DNA from 2 places in the Pseudomonas sp. DTU_2021_1001937_2_SI_NGA_ILE_001 genome. Region 1 is predicted to be linked to the other one. Evidence: riboswitches for the same ligand, from Rfam matches in the RefSeq annotation. Region 1 holds a riboswitch; the other holds the start of a gene.
What was found. Region 1 has a riboswitch for cobalamin ahead of RRX38_RS01720 (TonB-dependent receptor). Riboswitches for the same ligand answer to the same signal wherever they lie in the genome.
Positions count from the first base shown of each region.

Region 1 (10,086 bases):
TGATCCTGCTCGATGCCGAAATGCCGGGTATGAGCGGCTTCGAGGTGTGCCGAACCGTCAAGAGCGACCCGCTGCTGCAGGATGTGCCGGTGATCTTCATCACCAGCCATACCCAGACCCGCGTCGAGGAGCAGGGCCTGGCGCTGGGGGCGGTGGATTTCATTGGCAAGCCGGTGCAGCCGGCGATCGTCACTGCCCGGGTCAAGACCCATCTGCGCCTCAAAATGGCCATGGATCGTCTCAACCGCCTGGCACAGACCGACGGCCTGACCGGCCTGGCCAACCGCCGCCTGCTGGACGAGGCCATCGGGCGCGAATGGTCGCGGGCCAGGCGCAACCAGGGCGCCTTCTCGCTGTTGCTGCTGGATATCGACTATTTCAAGCGCTACAACGACCGCTACGGTCATTTACAGGGCGACGAGTGCCTGATTGCCGTGGCTCATGCACTCAAGGGCTGTGTGCATCGTTCTACTGACCTGGTGGCACGCTATGGTGGCGAGGAGTTCGTCATCCTGCTTCCGGATACGGGGGCCGAAGGCGCCCGCCAGATGGCGCAGGAGGTGGTCGAGACCGTCCAGGGGCTGGAGCGCGTGCACGAAGCCAGTGAGTATGGACGGGTGACGGTATCGGTGGGCGCGGCCAGCCTGGAAGCCGGGGTCAACTGCCCAGCCCGCTCGACACCGCCAGTGCCCCCCGAAACCATTGTGGTGGCGCTGCTCGCACAAGCCGACCGGGCGCTTTACCAGGCCAAGGATGGCGGGCGCAACACCAGTCGTTTCGTCGCCCTCACACCGCCGCTGCCCGGTGAGGCTGCAATGTGACGCCCGCTGGCACGCTGCCGTTCAGCTGTGCACGCAGTGAGTGACGTACTCGCCTTTTTGCAAAGGGCTCTGCACCTCGTGGATCACCCCGCAAAGCAGCGCTTGCTCCGGTTCGAGAATCCGTGGCGCGGCGGTCAGGTACTTTTCGGTTTCCAGCGGTTCCTGCGCGCCCTGGGTGCGCTCGGCCACGATGCGGCAGTACAGGTGCATGTCGAAGTCCAGGCTCATCGCGTATTCGGACATGCGTGAATGGTCCACGGCGCCGTTGAGGTGCCAGTGGAAGGGGTGAAACAGGAATTTGCTGTGCGGGCAGGCGGTGCGCTGTTCCCCCGCGAGGAAGATGACGTTGCCCATGGATTCCACAGTGCCCAGGTTATGGGTGTGTACCGGCATCGGCAGGCTCAGCAGAAAGTTGTAGAGGGTGAAGCCATAACTGCATTCGCCGCCCATCGTGGCGATGTTCAGTACCAGGCGTTCGGCGTTCTGCTGGGCGGCCTGGGAGGCTTTGTCGATCAGTTGCCCGCAGGTTGCGGAGTTGATGGGGGCGGTGAAATGGATAATGTGAATCGCCATGTTCGCTACCTCTTGAACGATGAGCGCGGATCGAACGAATTGCATACCCCGCAGCGTGGCGAGGAGGCTGTGCGGCGAAGGTGCTAGCGCTGCACGCCGACAGGGCGGAGCCACTCCACAGCAGGTTCTGCTTGACCACCCGCTGCCAGATCGGCCCCGCCCATGGCGCAGTGGTGTTCATGGGCGGATCATGGCCCAGGCTGCGCAGGTTTCAAACGGCAAGGGCTCAGGATTGGCGACCACCGCGGTGGCTGCCTTGTCCGCCTTTCTTGCCGGTTTCCGATGCCTTATCCCGGTCCTGGGACATATTGCCGCCCGAGGATTGACCGCCTTTCTTACCGGCTTGGGAAGCCTTCTCGCGGTCGTTGGCGAAGTTGCCGGGATTCTTGTTTCCTGTAGTCATGATAGCACTCCAATATTGGCTATGAGTTCCAACAGTTCACAAATGCCCGTTTCAATTAACGGACACTAGATCCGATAAGTGTCCGGTGTGGAATGTTTCTGGAATTGTTGTGTGGCCGGATGAATGGTAGTGGGGAAGTATCAGTGGCATGGAGAAAACTATAAAAACTCATATGAATCAGCGGGCTGCAAATGGAGTGATAAGTTTGGAATCCTTGGTAAGGTTTTTGACAGCTGGTGTCAGTATGGCGGGGCTATTTATATAAAGGTGTCATTAAAAAACGCGCGTTATTCCTTTTGGTCACGAACCGTTGAAAGTGAGCGAGAAGTTCCACCCGCTTTGGGTCGGATAAGCCGCAATACGGGTCAGTTAGGCCGTGAGAGCGAGCTTGCTCGCGAAAACGCCAGGAAATTCACTGTATCTGCTGTGAACATGAGGCCGCTCTCCGGGGGTTGAGAGCGGCCAGCCCGATCAGTCCAGGTCTTTCGCGTCGTGACGCTCCGCCACCTGGCTGGCCTCATCGCCCCAGGTGCGGTTGACCCGTTGGCCGCGTTGCACGGCCGGGCGTTGGGCGATGGCTTCGGCCCAGCGCTGCACGTGGGTGTATTCATGCACGGCCAGGAACTGTGCGGCCGAATACAGGTTGCCGCGCACCAATTGCCCGTACCACGGCCATACGGCGATGTCCGCGATGCTGTAGTGCTCGCCGGCCAGATAGGCGCTTTCGGCCAGACGGCGGTCCAGCACATCGAGCTGGCGCTTGGCTTCCATGGTGAAGCGGTTGATCGGGTACTCCAGCTTTTCCGGGGCATAGGCATAGAAATGCCCGAAGCCGCCGCCGAGGTAGGGCGCCGCGCCCATCTGCCAGAACAGCCAGTTCAGGGTCTCGGTACGGCCTGCCGGGTCAGCGGGCAGGAACTCACCGAACTTTTCCGCCAGGTACAGCAGGATCGCGCCCGACTCGAAGACGCGCTGCGCTGGCGCCACACTGCGGTCGAGCAGGGCCGGGATCTTCGAGTTGGGGTTGACCGCGACGAAGCCGCTGGAGAACTGCTCGCCCTGGTTGATGCGGATCAGCCAGGCATCGTATTCGGCGCCCTGGTGGCCGAGGGCGAGCAGCTCTTCGAGCAGGATGGTGACTTTCACGCCATTGGGCGTACCGAGGGAATACAGCTGCAGCGGGTGTTTGCCGACCGGCAATTCCTTGTCGTGGGTAGGACCGGCCACGGGGCGGTTGATGTTGGCGAACTGTCCGCCGGATGGTGCCTCGTGGGTCCAGACGGTTGGGGGCGTGTAAGTACCTTGGGTCATGCAGGTCCTCCTGGTCTCTGGCGGCGCCCGCTGGCGCCGGGTAGCGAGAGAGCGGACCTGTAGCGGCCCGATTCGCGTGGCCCGTCATCATGAACCAGTTTGTGCCAAAGGTGCAGCCTGTGCGGCCAGGGCATTCAGCGGCGGCGCAGCATACCGATGAAGAACAGCCCGCCCAAGGCGGCGGTGGCGATACCGATCGGCAGGTCCTGAGGGGCGATCAGGCTGCGCGCCGCGACATCCACCCAGACCAGGAACAGCGCGCCCAGCAGTGCACAGACCGGAATCAACCGGCGATGTTCGCTGCCGACCAGCCAGCGCGCCAGGTGCGGCAGCATCAGGCCGACGAAACCGATGGCGCCGGCCAGCGAGACCAGCACGCCAGTGAGCAGCGAGCAGCAGACGAACACCTGCCAGCGCAGCCGCCGGGTGTCGACGCCCAGGCTGGCGGCGGTGTGCTCGCCGCACAGCAGGGCATCGAGCGGGCGTGCCAGCACCAGCAAGACCAGCAGCGCGGCCAGCACGCCCAGCGCTGGCAGCGGCAGCAGGTTCCAGCTGGCCTGGCCCAGGCCGCCGAGCATCCAGAACATCACCGAGCTGGCGGCGTGCGGGTCGCCGACATATAGAAGCAGGTTGACCAGCGCCATGAGCACGAACGATACCGCGACTCCGGCCAGCAGCAGCCGCTCGCCTTGGGGGCGTGCCTCGTCCTGCCGCTGGCGCGGGCGCGCCAGGTCGAGGACCAGCAGCATGCTGCCCAGCGCCCCGGCGAAGGCCGCCAGGGGCAGGCTCAAGGTGCCGGCGAAGTGGCCCAGGTACATGATCACCAGTACCGCACCCAGCGCTGCGCCGGAACTCACCCCCAGCAGGTGCGGGTCGGCCAGCGGGTTGCGCGTCACCGCCTGCAGGGCGGCGCCGATCATCGCCAGGCCGGCGCCGACCAGCGCACCGAGTAACACCCGTGGCGCACGCAGTTGCCAGACGATAGCCTCCTGGCTGGAGGGCCAGGCCCCAGCGTTGGTCAGTCCCAGCTTGCTCAACAGGATGTCGCCGACCTGGCTGCTGGGTATCTGGGCCGAACCGAACCCCAGCGCCAGTACGCACGACAGCGCCAGCAGGGCCAGCAGGCCGATGACCAGCCCTCGGTAGGCGCTGCGACTGGCCAGGCGTCTCAACGCGAGGCCTCGGCGAAACGCTCGGGGTGCAGCACCTGGGCCAGTGTCTCCAGGGCCTCGGCGTTGTGCAGCGAGGGTGTGGCCTGCAGGTAGCTGAGCACTTCGATGTTCAGGTTGTGCACCGCCGCGACATCACGCAACGCCGGGTGGTTGACCAGAAACTCGCGCTTGGCTTCCCAGGAGGTAGGGCCGTAGTCGATGATGATGATCACCTCGGGGTTGCGCTCCACCACGCTCTCCCAACCGACGCTGGTCCAGCTGGCTTGCACGTCGTCCATGATGTTGCGCCCGCCAGCGGCCTCGATCAGCGCCTGGGGCATGCCCAGGCGCCCGGAGGTGAAGGGGCGGTCTTCGCCGCTGTCGTAGATGAACACCCGTGGGCGCTCGAGGTCGCCTTCCAGGCGCTCACGTACGGCCGCGACACGCTGGCGGGTCTGCTCGATGAGGGCCTGGGCGCGTTTCTCGACCGAGAAGATCCGCCCCAGGTTATCGAGGTCGTGGTACAGGTCGTCGAAGCTGGCGGCGGGGCGGGGCATGACGAACGAGCAGGACTCGCTCAACTCGTAGACGGGAATGCCGAACGGCGCAAGGGTCTGCGGGGTGACCGGGCCGCCGATACGCATGCCATAGTTCCAGCCGGCGAAATACAGGTCGGTGCCGGCATCGACCAGGTTTTCCAGCGAAGGGGCGCGCGGGGCGATTTCCTTGAGCCCGGCAAGCTGCTCGCGCAGCGGATCTTGCAGGGTCTTCCAACCGGTAATGCCACTGAAGCCGGCCATGCGCTCGCGTAGGCCCAAGGCCAGGAGCATGTCGGTCATGTTCACGTCCTGGCTGACCGCGTGTTGCGGTGCGTGCTGGAAGGTCACGTCGCGGTCGCAACTGCGCACGGTCAGCGGGTAGTCGCTGGCGTAGGCGCCGAAGCTGGTCGCCAGGCCGAGGAGAAACAGCAGTCGCATCATGGTCGGGTTATCCAGGTAATGCGTGGATGGGGGGCAAGAGGGTGGGTGTCGACCAGCGCTTGCAGGCCGAACACCTCGTGCAGCAGCGCCGGGGTCAGCACTTGGGCAGGCGTGCCGCTGGCCACCGCCTGGCCGTCCTTGAGCACGTAAAGGCGGTCGCAGAACGCGGCTGCCAGGTTCAGATCGTGGAAGCTGGCCAGGGTGCTCAGGCGCAGTCGGCGCAGCAACTGCAACAGCTCCAGCTGGTAGCGCGGGTCCAGGTGGTTGGTGGGCTCGTCGAGGATCAGCAGGCGCGGCTGCTGCACCAGTGCCCTGGCCAGCAGCACGCGCTGCTTCTCGCCGCCGGAAAGGCTGGCGAAGGCTCGCGCGCCGTGTGCGTGCATGCCGGTGCGCTGCAGGGCCTGTTCGACCAGCGCCCGGTCCTCAGCGTTGTCTCCCTCGAGCAGCTTCTTGTGCGGGGCGCGGCCCATGCCCACCACCTCGGCAACGCTCAGGCCGAAGTCCTGGGGAAACTCCTGTTGCATCACCGCAATGTGCTGTGCGCTCCAGCGCTGGCTGCGCAGCCACAGGTCTTCGCCGGCAAGCCGTACCTGGCCGCCGGCCGGGCGGCTGAAGCGCCAGGCGCAGCGCAACAGGCTGGTCTTGCCGCTGCCGTTGGGGCCGATCAGGCCAACGAACTCGCCGTCGGCGACCTGCAGGTCGATATCGACCAGGCGAAAGCGCTGCGCATCGCCCCAGTTCAGGCGTTCGATGGCCAGGTGGGTCATGGGTACTCCTCGTCGAGCCGATCAGAAGCTGTAGTCGGCGGTGACCAGCAGCGAGCGGGGCGCCCCCATCAGCCATTGCTGGCCGCTGTTCTGCCCGGTCACCGCATAGCGGCGGTCCAGAAGGTTATACAGTTGCATGCCCAGATGCACGTCGGGCCGTGCCTGCCAGCCCAGGCTGGCGTCGACCACGGTGTAGCCCGGCACCTGGGTGGTGTTGGCCACGTCGGCGTAGCGCGCGTCCACGTAGCGCAGGCCGACACCGGCATCCACCTGATGACCGAGGTCCTTGTTCAACCACAGGTTGGCGGTGCGCCGCGGCACGTCGATCGGGCGGTTGCCGGCCCGCGACACCGGCTCGCCGCCGGCCAGGTCGTCGAAGTCATCGAAACGCGCGCGCAGCAACGCGGCATTGGCCGACACCTGCCAGCCACGCTCCAGGTTCAGCTCCAGGCTGGCCTCAAGGCCGTCGGAAGACTGCTGGCCGACCTGCTGGCTGAGGCGCGTCAGCGGGTCGGTGCTGAGCAGTTTCTTCTTGACGATATGGAAGGCTGCCAGGGTCCACTCGCCATCGCCGTTCCAGAAGCGCTGCTTCAGGCCCAGTTCGGTCTGCCGCGCTTCGGTAAGGTCCAGCTGCTGCTGGCTGGGGCTGAGGGTGATGAGGTTGCTGATGCCATCTTCGGACGTCGAATACTGGCCATACAGCGACAGCTGGTCGGTGACCGCGAACACCAGCCCGGCGCGCCAGTTGCCGCCATTCAGGTTCCGCTCGCTGCGGCTGGCGTCGCGCAGGTCTTCGCGTTGCAGCTGGTTATGGTCGCGGCGCACGCCAGTGACCAGCGACCAACGCTCGGAGAGCTGCAGGCGGTTTTCGGCGAACAGCGCGACGCTGTGGGTCAAGGTGTCGGCCAGTGGGCGAAACGCTGACTGGCTCTGGAAATAGCCGTCGGCAGGCCGCCAGGCGTCGATGTAGTCACCGCCGACGTCGGTGTAAGGCGAGTTGTTGTCGAGGCGGAAGCGGATGCGGTTGTACTCGGCGCCGACCAGGGTCTGGCTGTCCAGACCGAACAGGCTGTGGTGCCAGGTGAAGGTCTGGCGGTCGCCTAGCTGCTCTTGGTCGTGTTTGATTTCCAGGTAATCGCTGCGCAGCAGTTGTTCGCGCGCGCCATTCCAGGTGTAGATCTCGGCGTTGCGCCAGTGACGGCGGCTGGTGATGAAATAGAGCTGGTTGCTGGCACTCAAGCTGTCGTTGATCTGCCAGTCGGTGTTCAGTCGCGTCCACTGGTCGTCGTTGCGCTGCACCGCGTTGTGCAGGTTGTAGTTCTTGTCGCGCAGGCTGTCGTGGTAGTGGCCGTCGAGCAGCGGGGTGCCGAAATAACTGGCCGGTTCGCTGTCGCCCCGCTCGTGGGCCAGGGTGAAACTCAGCGCGTCGGTGGCTTGCCAGCGCAGCGCGGCGCTCAAGGCCGTGTTGCGCGAGTTGCCGTGGTCGACCCAGCCGTTGCTCTGCTGCTGGTTGAGGGTCAGCCGATAACTGAGGTGCTGATTCAGCGAACCGCCGCTGTCCAGCGCGGCCTGCTGCTGGTCCCACGACCCGTAGCCGAGGCGCAGGCGGTTGCGGATCTCACCTTCGAAGGGCTTCTTCGGCACGATGTTGACTGTCGCCCCGGTGGCGCCTTCGCCATACAGCACCGAGGCCGGGCCGCGCAGCACGTCGATGTGCTCGACCATCCAGGTGTCTACGGGAAAGGTCTGGCTGCCCATGCCGGTGTACAGCCGCGAGCCGTCGAACAGGGTCATTACCGACTCATGGCCGCTGAAGCCGCGTGCCGAGAGCGCGGTGTTGCCATTGCCGGGGGCGGCGATGCTGGTGATGCCCGGTGTGCGGCTCACGGCATCCTGCACGCTGGGGTTGGCGCGGCTTTCCAGGCTTTGGTGATCGATGCGGGTCACGCTGGCCGGCGTCTGCAGCGCGCTGAGGGCAAGCCGCGAAGCGCTGGGTTGCGGGGCGTCGAGGCCGGAAGCTGGCACTTCGCCCACCTCACTGACGGTGGTCGGCGGCAACGACAGGCCGCTTTCGGCCAGGGCGAGGGGAGAAAAGGCCAGTAACGGCACGAGGTTCCAGCGCAGCGAACGCTGCACGATGCTGGCAGGGAGAAATCGGGACATGCTGTTCCACTTCGTAAAGGAAAGATGAGCCCGGAGGGAATAACGCATAGGCAAACACGCGCGCAGGGGCGCACGGGTACCGGCCTGCGCCCGCCCACCGCGGGAGTGCAAAACGAAGTTCCAGGCCGGTCTCCGGGCTTGCGAGGATCATGAAACCTTCACCTTCCCATGCTTGCCGTGGGGCAGTGGCACAGTGGTCTATCGAAGGTTTCGCTCGCCTACCGTTGCGGGGGCAGCGCCGGACTGATCACCTGAGTGACGCACCGGCTTCCCGTTTCACCCCATGCACGGCGGCATGGGACACCTGAAGCTGGGCGGCATATGAACACCGATGAACGGGAGCGTCAACCTTGCTCGCCCGGTTCAGGTGCGGTGGCAGGAGACGGTGGCCGAGGCGCTGCCCGTCTCAAAGGCCGGTGCTGGTAGGTGCCGCCTGGAGCTGGATTTCCACCCGGCGGTTCAGCGCGTCTTGCGGCGCCAGACCGGGGCGTGGCCTGGAATCGCCGTATCCGGCCACCACCACACGCAACGCCTGGCCTGCGTCGAGTGCCTGGATCAGCAGTTTGCGGGCCTCGCGGGCGCGGGCGGCGGAGAGGGTGTAGTTGTCGTCGTAGACCGTGCAGTAGCGGTTCAGGTCGGTGACCGGTCGGGTCACCGGCAGGCTGTCGGTATGGCCCTCCACCAGCAGTTGCGCCTGTGGGTGAGTGCGCATGAATTCCGCTACGCGCAGCGCCAGGCGGCCCAGCAGGTTGCGGGTGGCCGGGGTGATGCAGGCGCTGCCGCGGGCGAAGGCGTCGTCGGGCAACACCAGGCGGCGGCCCTGGACATCAATGTCCAGCAGGCGCGATTCGCCACTGTGCAGCAGGTCGCGCTGCATGTCTGCGAGCAGGTCACGCAGGTCCTGGTTGCGTGCGCTTTCCTGCAGCTGTCGTTGTACCTGGCTGGCGGCTTCGGCGGCCTTGTTCTGCAGAACCGAGACCACCAGCATGAGCATCACCACCGCCATGACGCCGGCCATCAAGTCGGAAACCGACACCCATTCACTGGCTTTGTCCTTCATCGAGCATCACCCCGAGTGGCGCGCGGCTGATTGCTCTTGGGGCTTGCGAGGCGCCGGCGCGCCAAGCTGCCTGAACAGCTGCACGGCCGAATCGGTCGCAGCGTTGAGTGATTCATTGACTCCGGCCAAGCCTTCCAGGGTGCTTTCCAGATGGCTTTCCTGGGAAATGCTCGACGCATTCAGGGCATCGAGGCGCTGGTTGATGTCGCGGGTGCCCTGCAGCAGGCCATCGAGCTGTCGCGCCACCGACTCGCTGCGCTGGTCGAGGCTGGCCAATGACAGGTTGCTTTCACGGATCTGGTTGATGAACTCGGTCACCTGTTCGAGCAGGTGGTCGTCACGTTCCTGGGCCAGGCTCAGCAGCCGGGCATTGAAGCGCTTGAGGTCGTCGAACTGGGCGGCGTGGTTGCCGGCTTGCTGGTGCAGAGCGAGCAGCGTCTGATTGCTCTCGCGGTGCTGTGCGGCGAGGTCTGCCAGCTGCTGCTGGGTTTCGGCGTGGCGGCTTGCGGCGTGCCGGTCGGCATCGGCCTGGCGGCTCTGGATGGCCTCCAGTCGCTGTGCAGCGCTGGCGGCGCTCTGTTCCAGCTGACCGAGCAGGCGATTACCGGTGGCCGCCTGGGCCAGGGATTTCTTGTGGAAGTCCTGCGTCTGATCCTGGCTGTCACGGGCCAGTTGCACTTGCAGGGCCATGAGGGCGCGCAGGTCTTCGGCCAGTTGCGAAGACTGCTGGTGCATGCCTTGTACCAGGCGCTCGCCGAGCACTTCCAGGCTTTCCCGGGCCTGCAGGTCGCGGCGCTCGTCGTAGGCACGTCGACCGCGCCGTTCGAGTTCCATGTCCAGCTTCATCTGGCGCACGC
Region 1 covers NZ_CP135971.1:396,784-406,869, forward strand. The annotation lists gene RRX38_RS01685 (diguanylate cyclase domain-containing protein) at 1-821, shown strand, start outside; gene RRX38_RS01690 (ATP-dependent Clp protease proteolytic subunit) at 843-1,394, opposite strand; gene RRX38_RS01695 (general stress protein) at 1,621-1,797, opposite strand; gene yghU (glutathione-dependent disulfide-bond oxidoreductase) at 2,269-3,108, opposite strand; gene RRX38_RS01705 (FecCD family ABC transporter permease) at 3,243-4,280, opposite strand; gene RRX38_RS01710 (ABC transporter substrate-binding protein) at 4,277-5,239, opposite strand; gene RRX38_RS01715 (ABC transporter ATP-binding protein) at 5,236-6,006, opposite strand; gene RRX38_RS01720 (TonB-dependent receptor) at 6,028-8,169, opposite strand; cobalamin riboswitch at 8,275-8,492, opposite strand; gene RRX38_RS01725 (flagellar motor protein MotB) at 8,576-9,229, opposite strand; gene RRX38_RS01730 (hypothetical protein) at 9,236-10,086, opposite strand, start outside.

Region 2 (10,086 bases), 780 kb from region 1:
GAATGGAAATGGAGTCGAAGGCGTCGTGGTCGTGGTCATCGTCTTCACCTTCATGATGGCTGTCGTGGTGCGTCTTGCGCCCGTCGATGTGCACTTCAGACTCGGCGCCCACGCCAAGCAGCACATTCAGCGGCAGGCGGCCGCTGCTGGCTTCCACCACCTTGACAGCTGGCGGCAGTTCCTCGGCGACTTCGGCACGCACTGCGGCCAGGCCTTCGGCGTCGATCATGTCGGCCTTGTTGAGGATCACCAGGTCGGCGCTGGCCAGTTGGTCGGCGAACAGCTCGTGCAGCGGCGATTCGTGGTCGAGGTTCGGGTCCAGCTTGCGCTGCGCATCGACCTGGTCTGGGTAGGCGGCGAAGGTGCCGGCCTTGACGGCGGGGCTGTCGACCACGGTGATCACCGCATCGACGGTGCAGGCGTTGCGGATTTCCGGCCACTGGAAGGCCTGTACCAGGGGCTTTGGCAAGGCCAGGCCGCTGGTTTCGATGAGGATGTGATCGAGGTCGCCACGCCGCGCCACCAGCTCGCGCATCACCGGGAAGAACTCTTCCTGCACGGTGCAGCACAGGCAACCGTTGGCCAGCTCGTAGACACGCCCGCTGGCCTCCTCTTCGGTGCAGCCGATGGTGCATTGCTTGAGGATTTCGCCGTCGATGCCCAGTTCGCCGAATTCGTTGACGATCACCGCGATGCGCCGGCCTTCGGCGTTGTCGAGCATGTGCCGCAGCAGGGTGGTCTTGCCCGAGCCGAGGAAGCCGGTGACGATGGTGACGGGAAGCTTGGCCAGTGATTTCATCGAGTGCCCTTTGGCGGTTCGGCGGGCAGACGGGACGCCGACCGCGCACGATGCACGACCGGATTCGCCACCGGATCACCCCGCCCGGTTTGAGTGTGAATGCTTCGAGGCAGGTCTCCTGGCTTGCGGCGAGCCCGGCCGTCGGGCCCGGGCATTCGGTGCGCCTTCCCGCGCTGGCAGTGGCGTGGCACCGAACATGACCGCTTACAGTTGCGGGGGCAGCTGCGGCTTGTGCCCTGGCGGGGCCCGCATTCCCATTTTCAGCCCGCTCGCGCAGGCAACCTCAAAGGCGCAAGGCTACGCAGTGCCCAGCGGCAGGTCAACGTCGAGATTGACGCCCCGGCACGACCATGCTCTGCTACACACCTTGTTACGGGTGCCCCTCGCGGGGTGAAACGGGAAACCGGTGCTGCGCCGCTGCTGTCCGCGCGTCGCAAAGTCCGGTGCTGCCCCCGCAACGGTAAGCGAGCGAAAGGCCTATCCACTGTGCCGTTGGCATGGGAAGGCGGCCTTTGTCACGGCGCCCTGGCGCCCCTCGCCAGCCCGGAGACCGGCCCGCCACGAACCTTTCGATGACCTGCGGTGGGCGGGTGCATTCGCTGCCTGCCGGGCGTGCCCGGCGGTGCGTCTGCGCATGGCCTGCCCCTTTTGTACGAGGCAAGCCCCATGACCACCCTGAGCAGCAGCCCCGCTACCCGGACCACCGCCATCCCCCTCGGCCAGCGCCTGGTCGCCGCCACCAGCGCCATCCTGCTGGGCGCATGCCTGGTGTATTTCGCCGGCTTCTCGCACATCGACGCCGTACACAACGCCGCTCACGATACCCGCCACAGCGCGGCCTTCCCCTGCCACTGAGAATCCAGCCGATGTTCAAGCGAATCCTGCAAACCGCTGGTTTCAGCGGCCTGTTGGCGGCCCTGCTGCTGACCCTGGTACAGAGCCTGTGGGTCAGCCCGCTGATTCTCCAGGCCGAGACCTACGAAAGCGCGCCTGCCGCCCAGGCCCACGAGCACGCCGAGGGCAGCGCCGCCCACAGCCACGAGCATGACGAAGAAGCCTGGGCGCCACAGGACGGCTGGCAGCGCGTGCTGTCGACCGCGGCAGGCAATCTGGTGGTGGCGGTGGGCTTCGCACTGATGCTCGTCGGCCTGTATTCCCTACGTATGCCGGGCAGCACGCGGCAAGGCCTGCTGTGGGGGTTGGCGGGTTTCGCGGTGTTCGTCCTGGCGCCGACGCTCGGCCTGCCCCCGGAGCTGCCCGGCACTGCCGCCGCCGAACTGGGACAGCGCCAGACCTGGTGGATCTCCACGGCGGCCGCCACCGCCGCCGGGCTGGCACTGCTGGTATTCGGTCGCGGGCTGTGGCTGAAACTGCTGGGCGCCGCCTGGCTGCTGGGTCCGCACGTGATCGGCGCGCCGCAACCCACGGCCCATGCCAGCCTGGCCCCTGAAGCACTGGAAAGCCAGTTCATCGTCGCCTCGCTGCTGACCAACGCAGTGTTCTGGGTTGCACTGGGAGCCCTGACTGCCTGGCTGTTCCGCCGCGCCCATGTCGGCGAGCAATAAAAGCCAGTTGGCCATCGGCCTGGGTTGCCAGGCCGAGTGCAGCGCCGAGGCGCTACGCGCGCTGATCGACGCCAGCCTGGCCGAACAGGGCCTGAGCCTGGCGCAGGTCGGCGGCCTGGCCTGCATCGAACGACGCCGCGACACACCGGGCCTGCATGCCCTGGCTGCCGAGCTGGGCCTGCCGCTGGTGTTTTTCACTGCCGCGCAGTTGCAGCCCTTCGACGCACAGCTGAGCCATCGTTCGGCATTGGCGTTCAAGCACACCGGCTGCCACGGGGTGGCCGAAAGCGCGGCACTGGCCCTGGCCGCTCAGCTGAACGCTGGCACAGCACGGCTGCTGATCCCCTACCGCAAGAGCCGCCAGGCGACATTCGCCTTGGCAAGTGCTGGCTGATGCCCTCCAATGACGCCTGGCATGGCACGAGCCTGCTCGCTGCCAAGGGTTTTCCTGTTTTTTCGTGGAGTGAAGCGTGACTGTCTATTTCATCGGCGCCGGGCCCGGCGATCCGGACCTGATCACCGTCAAGGGCCAACGGCTGATCCAACAGTGCCCGGTGCTCATCTACGCCGGCTCGCTGGTGCCGTCCGCGGTCCTGGAGGGCCACAGCGCCGTGCAGGTGGTCGATAGCGCAGGGCTGCACCTGGAGCAGATCATCGCGCTGATGAAATCTGCTCATGCACAAGGCCAGGATGTCGCCCGGGTCCACTCCGGCGACCCAAGCCTGTATGGCGCAATCGGCGAGCAGATCCGCCACCTGCGCGAGCTGGGCATCCCCTTCGAGATCATTCCCGGGGTCACCGCCACGGCCGCCTGCGCGGCGCTGCTGGAGACTGAACTGACCCTGCCAGACGTCGCCCAGACGGTGATACTCACCCGCTACGCCGACAGCTCGCCGATGCCGGCCGGCGAAGCGTTAGGTGATCTGGCGCGGCATGGCGCGACCCTGGCCATTCACCTGGGGGTGAAGAACCTTGGGCGCATCGTCGAAGAATTGCTGCCGCATTATGGCCAGGACTGCCCGGTGGCGGTGGTGCATCGCGCCAGCTGGCCAGACCAGGACTGGGTGCGCGGGACCCTGGCGGACATCGAGGTCCAGGTGCAGGCCAAGGGCTTCAGACGCACGGCCCTGATTCTGGTCGGGCGGGTGCTGGCAGCGGACAATTTCGCCGACTCGGCGCTGTATCGCGCCAGCCACGCCCACCTTTTCCGCCCCTGAAACGCCGCGAGCCCGGTACTCAGGTACCGGGCTCGCTGTTGGGACTGGCGAAGGCGAACACCACGCGATCAGTAGTAGGCGTTCTCTTTCTGGCTGTGGTCGGTGACGTCACGCACACCGTGCAACTCGGGAATGCGCTCCAGTAGGGTGCGCTCGATGCCTTCCTTGAGGGTCACGTCGGCCTGTCCGCAGCCCTGGCAACCGCCGCCGAACTGCAGCACGGCAATGTTCTGCTCGCCCTCTTCCACCACGTCGATCAGGCTGACCTGGCCGCCATGACTGGCCAGACCGGGGTTGATCTCGGTTTGCAGGTAGTAGTTGATGCGCTCGTTGATCGGACTGTCGGCGCTGACCATCGGCACCTTGGCGTTGGGGGCCTTGATGGTCAGCTGGCCACCCATGCGGTCGGTGGCGTAGTCGACGATGGCATCTTCCAGGAAGGCCTCGCTGAAACCGTCGATCCAGGCAGTGAAGCGCTTGAGGCCCACGGCCTTGTCGTCCGGCTTCTCTTCGCCGGGCTTGCAGTAGGCGATGCAGGTTTCGGCGTACTGGGTACCCGGCTGGGTGATGAAGATACGGATGCCGATACCTGGGGTGTTCTGCTTTTCCAGCAGGTCGGCCAGGTAATCGTGGGCAGCATCGGTAATGGTTATGGCGGTCATGAATATTCCTCGCAGACGTGGCGGCAGTTTACGCCAATCGCAGGCGTCGCACAAAACCTAGTATTTAGGTCAGGAAAGTGCTACCGCCTGACGCGCCGTGCGACGAGTGTCCAGCCAGGCCTTCATGCGCTGGTACAGACCCTTCTCGATCCATTCGTAGCTCAGCCAGGCACCCCCGGCGATGATCGGCACGCAGAAGGCGAACACCAGATACGGGTTGAGGCTGTAGCGCTGCGCCAGCAGCAGACCGCCATACAGCACCAGTACGTGCAGCAGGTACACCGAATACGAGCAATCGCCAAGCTTCTTGAGTAGCTCGCTGCCGCGAAACAGCGGCTCCAGAGACACGCAGCACAGCACGATCAGTGCGCTGGGCAGGCCCCAGTGCAGCAGGCGCTGGCTGTTATCGAGTTGCAGAATCAGCATCACCCCAAGTGCCAGGCCGGCCAGCGGCAACCACAGCGCCTCGCGAATCCAGCCGCGCTGGTGAGCCATGCCGATACCGATACCCAGGAGGAATTCATAGACGATGTCGTTGCCGTAGAAGCGGCCGGGCAGCGAACCGCTGAGCATCTTGCGCGCCAGCAGCTCGGTAACTGCCAGCAGCGCCACGGTAATGATCAGCGGGCGCACGCGTCGCTCGAAGAGAAACACCAGGGAGAACAGCAGGTAGAAGAACATCTCGTAGTTGAGCGTCCAGCCGACATTCAGCGTCGGGTACAGGCCATAGCCGCCAGGGTTCTCCGAGGGCAGGAAGAACAGCGAGAGAATGAAGTTCTGCCAGCCGATCACCTGGTGCGGCAGCCAGGGCGCGGCCCACAGTAACAGCAACCCCATGGCCAGGGTGTACAGCCAGTAGGCAGGCACGATACGGAACAGACGATGGGCGATGAACTGACTGGCGGGGATGTCGCGCTTGCAGGTGGAGAGGTAGATCACCAGCCCACTGATGACGAAAAAGATATCGACGCCGACCGCGCCTCTGGAAACGAAGAATTCGCCGATCGGCCCGCTGGCCTTGAAGTCGAAGAAGATCTGCATGAAGTGATGGCACACCACGACCCATGCGGCGATTGCCCGCAGGGCCTGAACCGAAATCAGCATTCCTGAACCTCTTGTGCTCGCTGTTCTCTCAATGATCGCCCGCACCACGCTGGTGCAAGCACGCCCTATAGGGACCGTACCCAGGCGTAAAAGATCAGAGAAAAAGCGCTTCGTTCAGGTTCGCAATAATGGCTGCAGGCCATACACCACAAGGCCTGCAGCCCGGAAAGCCCCGGTTTTCAGAGGTTTTCGTAGCGATTCATGTCCAGCACACCGGCTTCGACCGGTTCGTGTTCCTGAACGTAGCGGTTCAGGTCGTGGAACATTTTCCAGAACTGCGGATGGGTGCGTCGCACGCCCCAGCGCTCGACCAGTTTCTCGAAGCCTGGCTGGTCGGTGACCTGCTCCGTGGCCTGGACGAACGCTGGCACCTCGCCAGCTGGCACGTTGAACATGAAGTTCGGGTAACTGCTCAGCACACCGGGATAGACGGTCAGGGTGTCGTGCTTGGGCAAATAGCGATACGACTCGCCGAGCAGGAACGCCACGTTGCTGTGCGCACGGTTGCGCAGCACGCTGTAGATTTCACGATGGCCGCCGCTGTCTTCGACACGCAGCATGGTCGCCTCAGGCAGCCACTCAATCACCTTCAACCGCGAAGCCGGACGCGACGCCAGGCGACTGAGCGCCTGCTCGGCCTGACTGATCTGCGCGGGCAGGCCGGGCCTGGCGCAGCGGCCATCGGTCGGGCAACGGTTGATCGGGTCTGGCGCGACGTTCAGCGGCCCGACGCGGCGCAGCAGCTGCCCGGCAAAATCGCGCAGCGTGCGCTTTTCGTCCAGGCGCAGGCGGCTTGGCGTGTCGTCGTCGATGCTCTGGTAATCCAGCCACATCTTGATCTTGCCGGAGTCCTGGTACAGGTCGCCGAGCAGGTCTTCGCGACGGTCGGCCGGCATCAAGCGCATGAAGTTGATCTCCGCGCCATTGCGGATCAGGTCGAAATACAGGCGGGTCTGTGCCTGGTGGGCGATATTGCCGTACACGTCGAAATTGACCACCAACTGGTAATAGGTGCGTTCCAGCAGCGGGTAGTCGAACAGCCAGGTGGATTTGGGCACGTCGCCGATCAGGCCCTTGTTCACCGTGGCGCTGTCGAAATGGCGGAAAACGGTGAGCAAGGCATTGTCGTTGCCGGTCCACAGGGTCGGCCAATCGGCGGGCGGCGCCTTGGCGTAATGGTCACGACGCAGGTCTTCGTAGGCGTTGCGGCGGTCTTTGTAGGCCAGCCACAGGCCCAGCACGCTGCCCACGTCGTCATTCTGCCCCGGCATGGCCAGCAGCGGCGTGGCCTGACCCTGGTAACGCGCGTCGGTGAGGTACAGGTCGCTGGAGGGGTCCTGGAACAGCACCCAGAAATGGTCGCGAATCACATCGGTGGCGATCTGCCCTCGGCACACCGGGCCACGGATGAAGCTGCGCACGAAGTACTCGGCGTTGTCGAGCATGAACTGATAGCGCGCCCGTGCCGGAATCGCCTCGAAGGTCAGGAAGGGGTTGGCCCGGTGACCGGGACCGTAACCCGGGACCGCCTGGGCCTGCCAGTCGTTGCCATAGAACAGCTGCTGCACGCGCTTGAGCTTGTTCGGCCCCATGGCATAGGTGATGTGGGTCTTGTGAACGATGACGCCCTGTACCGGCACCAGGCGATAGAAGAACCGGTCACGACCCGGATCGTCGTTGGGCCGCCGAGTGGCGATGATGTCCACGGGCTGGCCACTGGGGGTGCGCGAACGCACCCACTGGAAGAAATGCCCCGTCTCGCCGCCTTCGAAATAGATATGCGCGAGAAACAGGTGCTCATACAGCCAGCGCGCCACCAGGACCTCACGGGCGCCCGGGCGGTTGAGCAAGGCTTCCCACTCGGCTATCTGCGCTGCCTCGGTGGCACTGGGCCGCAACGCCTGCTGGTCCACCGGCGCCCCCGCCGCCAGCCAGCGCTGCAGCGTCTGATACTCGGCGGCATCCAGGCCACTCACCGCCAGCGGCATGCCCTGGGTGGAATGCGCGGCGGCGTAGCCGTTGAACTCTTCAGGCAATGGGCAAAGGTTTTCGCGGTTGATGCCCAGCACGATGTCATCGGGCAGTTTGCTGTTGGGCGGCAACGGGTTCTGTTGCGCAAGCTCCAGCATGCGCCCCAGCAGAGCCGGCTGGCCGCCGTGCGCTTCAAGCACCGAGTAGAAGCCCTTGCGCTGCCAGGCTGCCTGGCCGCTGGCATCGTAGAACAACCGGGTGGGGTCCACCGCCTGGGTGCGTTCGCCCTGGTAAACCGGCACCTTGTTGGCACCGCGCAGCAGCCCCTCGGCGCTGCCGAGGTTGAGCTGGCAGGGCGCGTCGTTGCAGGCATGGCAAGCCACGCACTTCTCGGTGAGGATCGGCTGGATGTCACGGGTGTAAGAAACAGGCACGGGCAGATCGCCCGCCTGAAGCGTGCAGCAAGACAGCAACAAGGCAAGGCTTGCCAGCAGACGGTACGGCATATCCGGTGAATTCCCCAGGCCAAATGGCCGCAAGTTTACAGTGACAGGGCGACACCAACATGAGCGATTTTCATGAAAAAGCCCAGGCAACGCTAAATCTGTTCGGCTTTGCTATGATTTTGCCTTTCTGTTTATCCCGGCCCGTTCTGTTCCGGCCTTTTCAAGGTAGCCCCCATGTCTGACCGCAGCGCCCGCCATCACGCTCTTCTGAACGCTCTGAAAGAAAGGATTCTGATCCTCGATGGCGGCATGGGCACCATGATCCAGAGCTACCGGCTCGAAGAGCAGGACTACCGCGGCGAACGCTTCGCCGACTGGCCAAGCGACGTCAAAGGCAACAACGACCTGCTGCTTCTGACCCGCCCGGACGTGATTGGTGCCATCGAGAAGGCCTACCTGGACGCCGGTGCCGACATCCTGGAAACCAACACCTTCAACGCCACCCGGGTATCCCAGGCCGACTACGGCATGGAAGCGCTGGTCTACGAACTCAACGTCGAAGGCGCACGCATCGCCCGCCAGGTGGCCGATGCCAAGACCCTGGAAACCCCGGATCGGCCGCGCTTCGTCGCCGGCGTGCTGGGCCCGACCAGCCGCACCTGCTCGATCTCCCCGGACGTCAACGACCCCGGCTACCGCAACGTCACCTTCGACGAGCTGGTGGAGAACTACACCGAGGCCACGCGTGGCCTGATCGAGGGCGGTGCCGACCTGATCCTCATCGAGACCATCTTCGACACCCTCAACGCCAAGGCGGCGATCTTCGCCGTGCAGCAGGTCTTCGAGGAAGACGGCATCGAACTGCCGATCATGATCAGCGGCACCATTACCGACGCCTCGGGCCGTACCCTTTCCGGGCAGACCACCGAGGCCTTCTGGAACTCGGTGCGCCATGCCAAGCCGATCTCGGTGGGCCTGAACTGCGCCCTGGGCGCCAGCGACCTGCGCCCCTACCTCGAAGAGCTGTCGAACAAGGCCGACACCCACGTCTCGGCGCACCCCAACGCCGGCCTGCCGAATGCCTTCGGTGAATACGACGAAACCCCGGCGCAGATGGCCGCCGTGGTCGAGGAGTTCGCTGCCAGCGGCTTCCTGAACATCATCGGGGGTTGCTGCGGCACCACCCCGGCGCATATCCAGGCCATCGCCGAAGCCGTAGCCAAGTACTCGCCACGGACCATTCCCGAGATCCCCAAGGCCTGCCGCCTGTCGGGCCTGGAGCCGTTCACCATCGACCGCAGCTCGCTGTTCGTCAACGTCGGCGAGCGCACCAACATCACCGGCTCCGCCAAGTTCGCCCGGCTGATCCGTGAAGAGAACTACACCGAGGCGTTGGAAGTGGCGCTGCAGCAGGTCGAGGCCGGCGCCCAGGTGATCGACATCAACATGGACGAAGGGATGCTCGACTCCCAGGCCGCCATGGTCCGTTTCCTCAACCTGATCGCCGGCGAGCCGGACATTTCCCGGGTGCCGATCATGATCGACTCCTCCAAATGGGAGGTGATCGAAGCCGGCTTGAAGTGCATCCAGGGCAAGGGCATCGTCAACTCGATCTCCATGAAGGAAGGCGTCGAGGCGTTCAAGCACCACGCCCGGCTGTGCAAGCGCTACGGCGCCGCCGTGGTGGTGATGGCTTTCGACGAGGTCGGCCAGGCCGACACCGCCGCACGCAAGAAGGAAATCTGCCAGCGCAGCTACGACATCCTGGTCAATGAAGTGGGCTTCCCGCCGGAAGACATCATCTTCGACCCGAACATCTTCGCCGTGGCCACCGGCATCGAAGAGCACAACAACTACGCCGTCGACTTCATCGAGGCCTGTGCCTACATTCGCCACCACCTGCCCTACGCGCTATCCAGTGGTGGCGTGTCCAACGTGTCGTTCTCGTTCCGTGGCAACAACCCGGTGCGCGAGGCGATCCACTCGGTGTTCCTATACCACGCGATCCGCAATGGCCTGACCATGGGTATCGTCAACGCCGGCCAGCTGGAGATCTACGACGAGATCCCCGCCGCACTGCGTGAGAAGGTCGAGGACGTGGTGCTCAACCGTACCCCGGAAGGCACCGATGCGTTGCTGGCGATCGCCGACGAATACAAAGGCGATGGTGCCGCCAAGGAAGCCGAGACCGAAGAGTGGCGCAGCTGGCCGGTGAATCAGCGCCTGGAACATGCGCTGGTCAAGGGCATCACCGCGTTCATCGTCGAAGACACCGAAGAATCGCGGCTGTCGTTCAAGCGTCCCATCGAGGTCATCGAAGGC
Region 2 covers NZ_CP135971.1:1,177,614-1,187,699, forward strand. The annotation lists gene cobW (cobalamin biosynthesis protein CobW) at 1-799, opposite strand, end outside; cobalamin riboswitch at 890-1,100, opposite strand; cobalamin riboswitch at 1,157-1,373, shown strand; gene RRX38_RS04570 (CbtB domain-containing protein) at 1,466-1,654, shown strand; gene RRX38_RS04575 (CbtA family protein) at 1,666-2,364, shown strand; gene RRX38_RS04580 (cobalamin biosynthesis protein) at 2,348-2,758, shown strand; gene cobM (precorrin-4 C(11)-methyltransferase) at 2,835-3,581, shown strand; gene nfuA (Fe-S biogenesis protein NfuA) at 3,650-4,243, opposite strand; gene RRX38_RS04595 (acyltransferase) at 4,313-5,347, opposite strand; gene RRX38_RS04600 (fatty acid cis/trans isomerase) at 5,527-7,824, opposite strand; gene metH (methionine synthase) at 7,999-10,086, shown strand, end outside.
Region 2: another riboswitch for cobalamin. It lies ahead of RRX38_RS04570 (CbtB domain-containing protein); the one in region 1 lies ahead of RRX38_RS01720 (TonB-dependent receptor).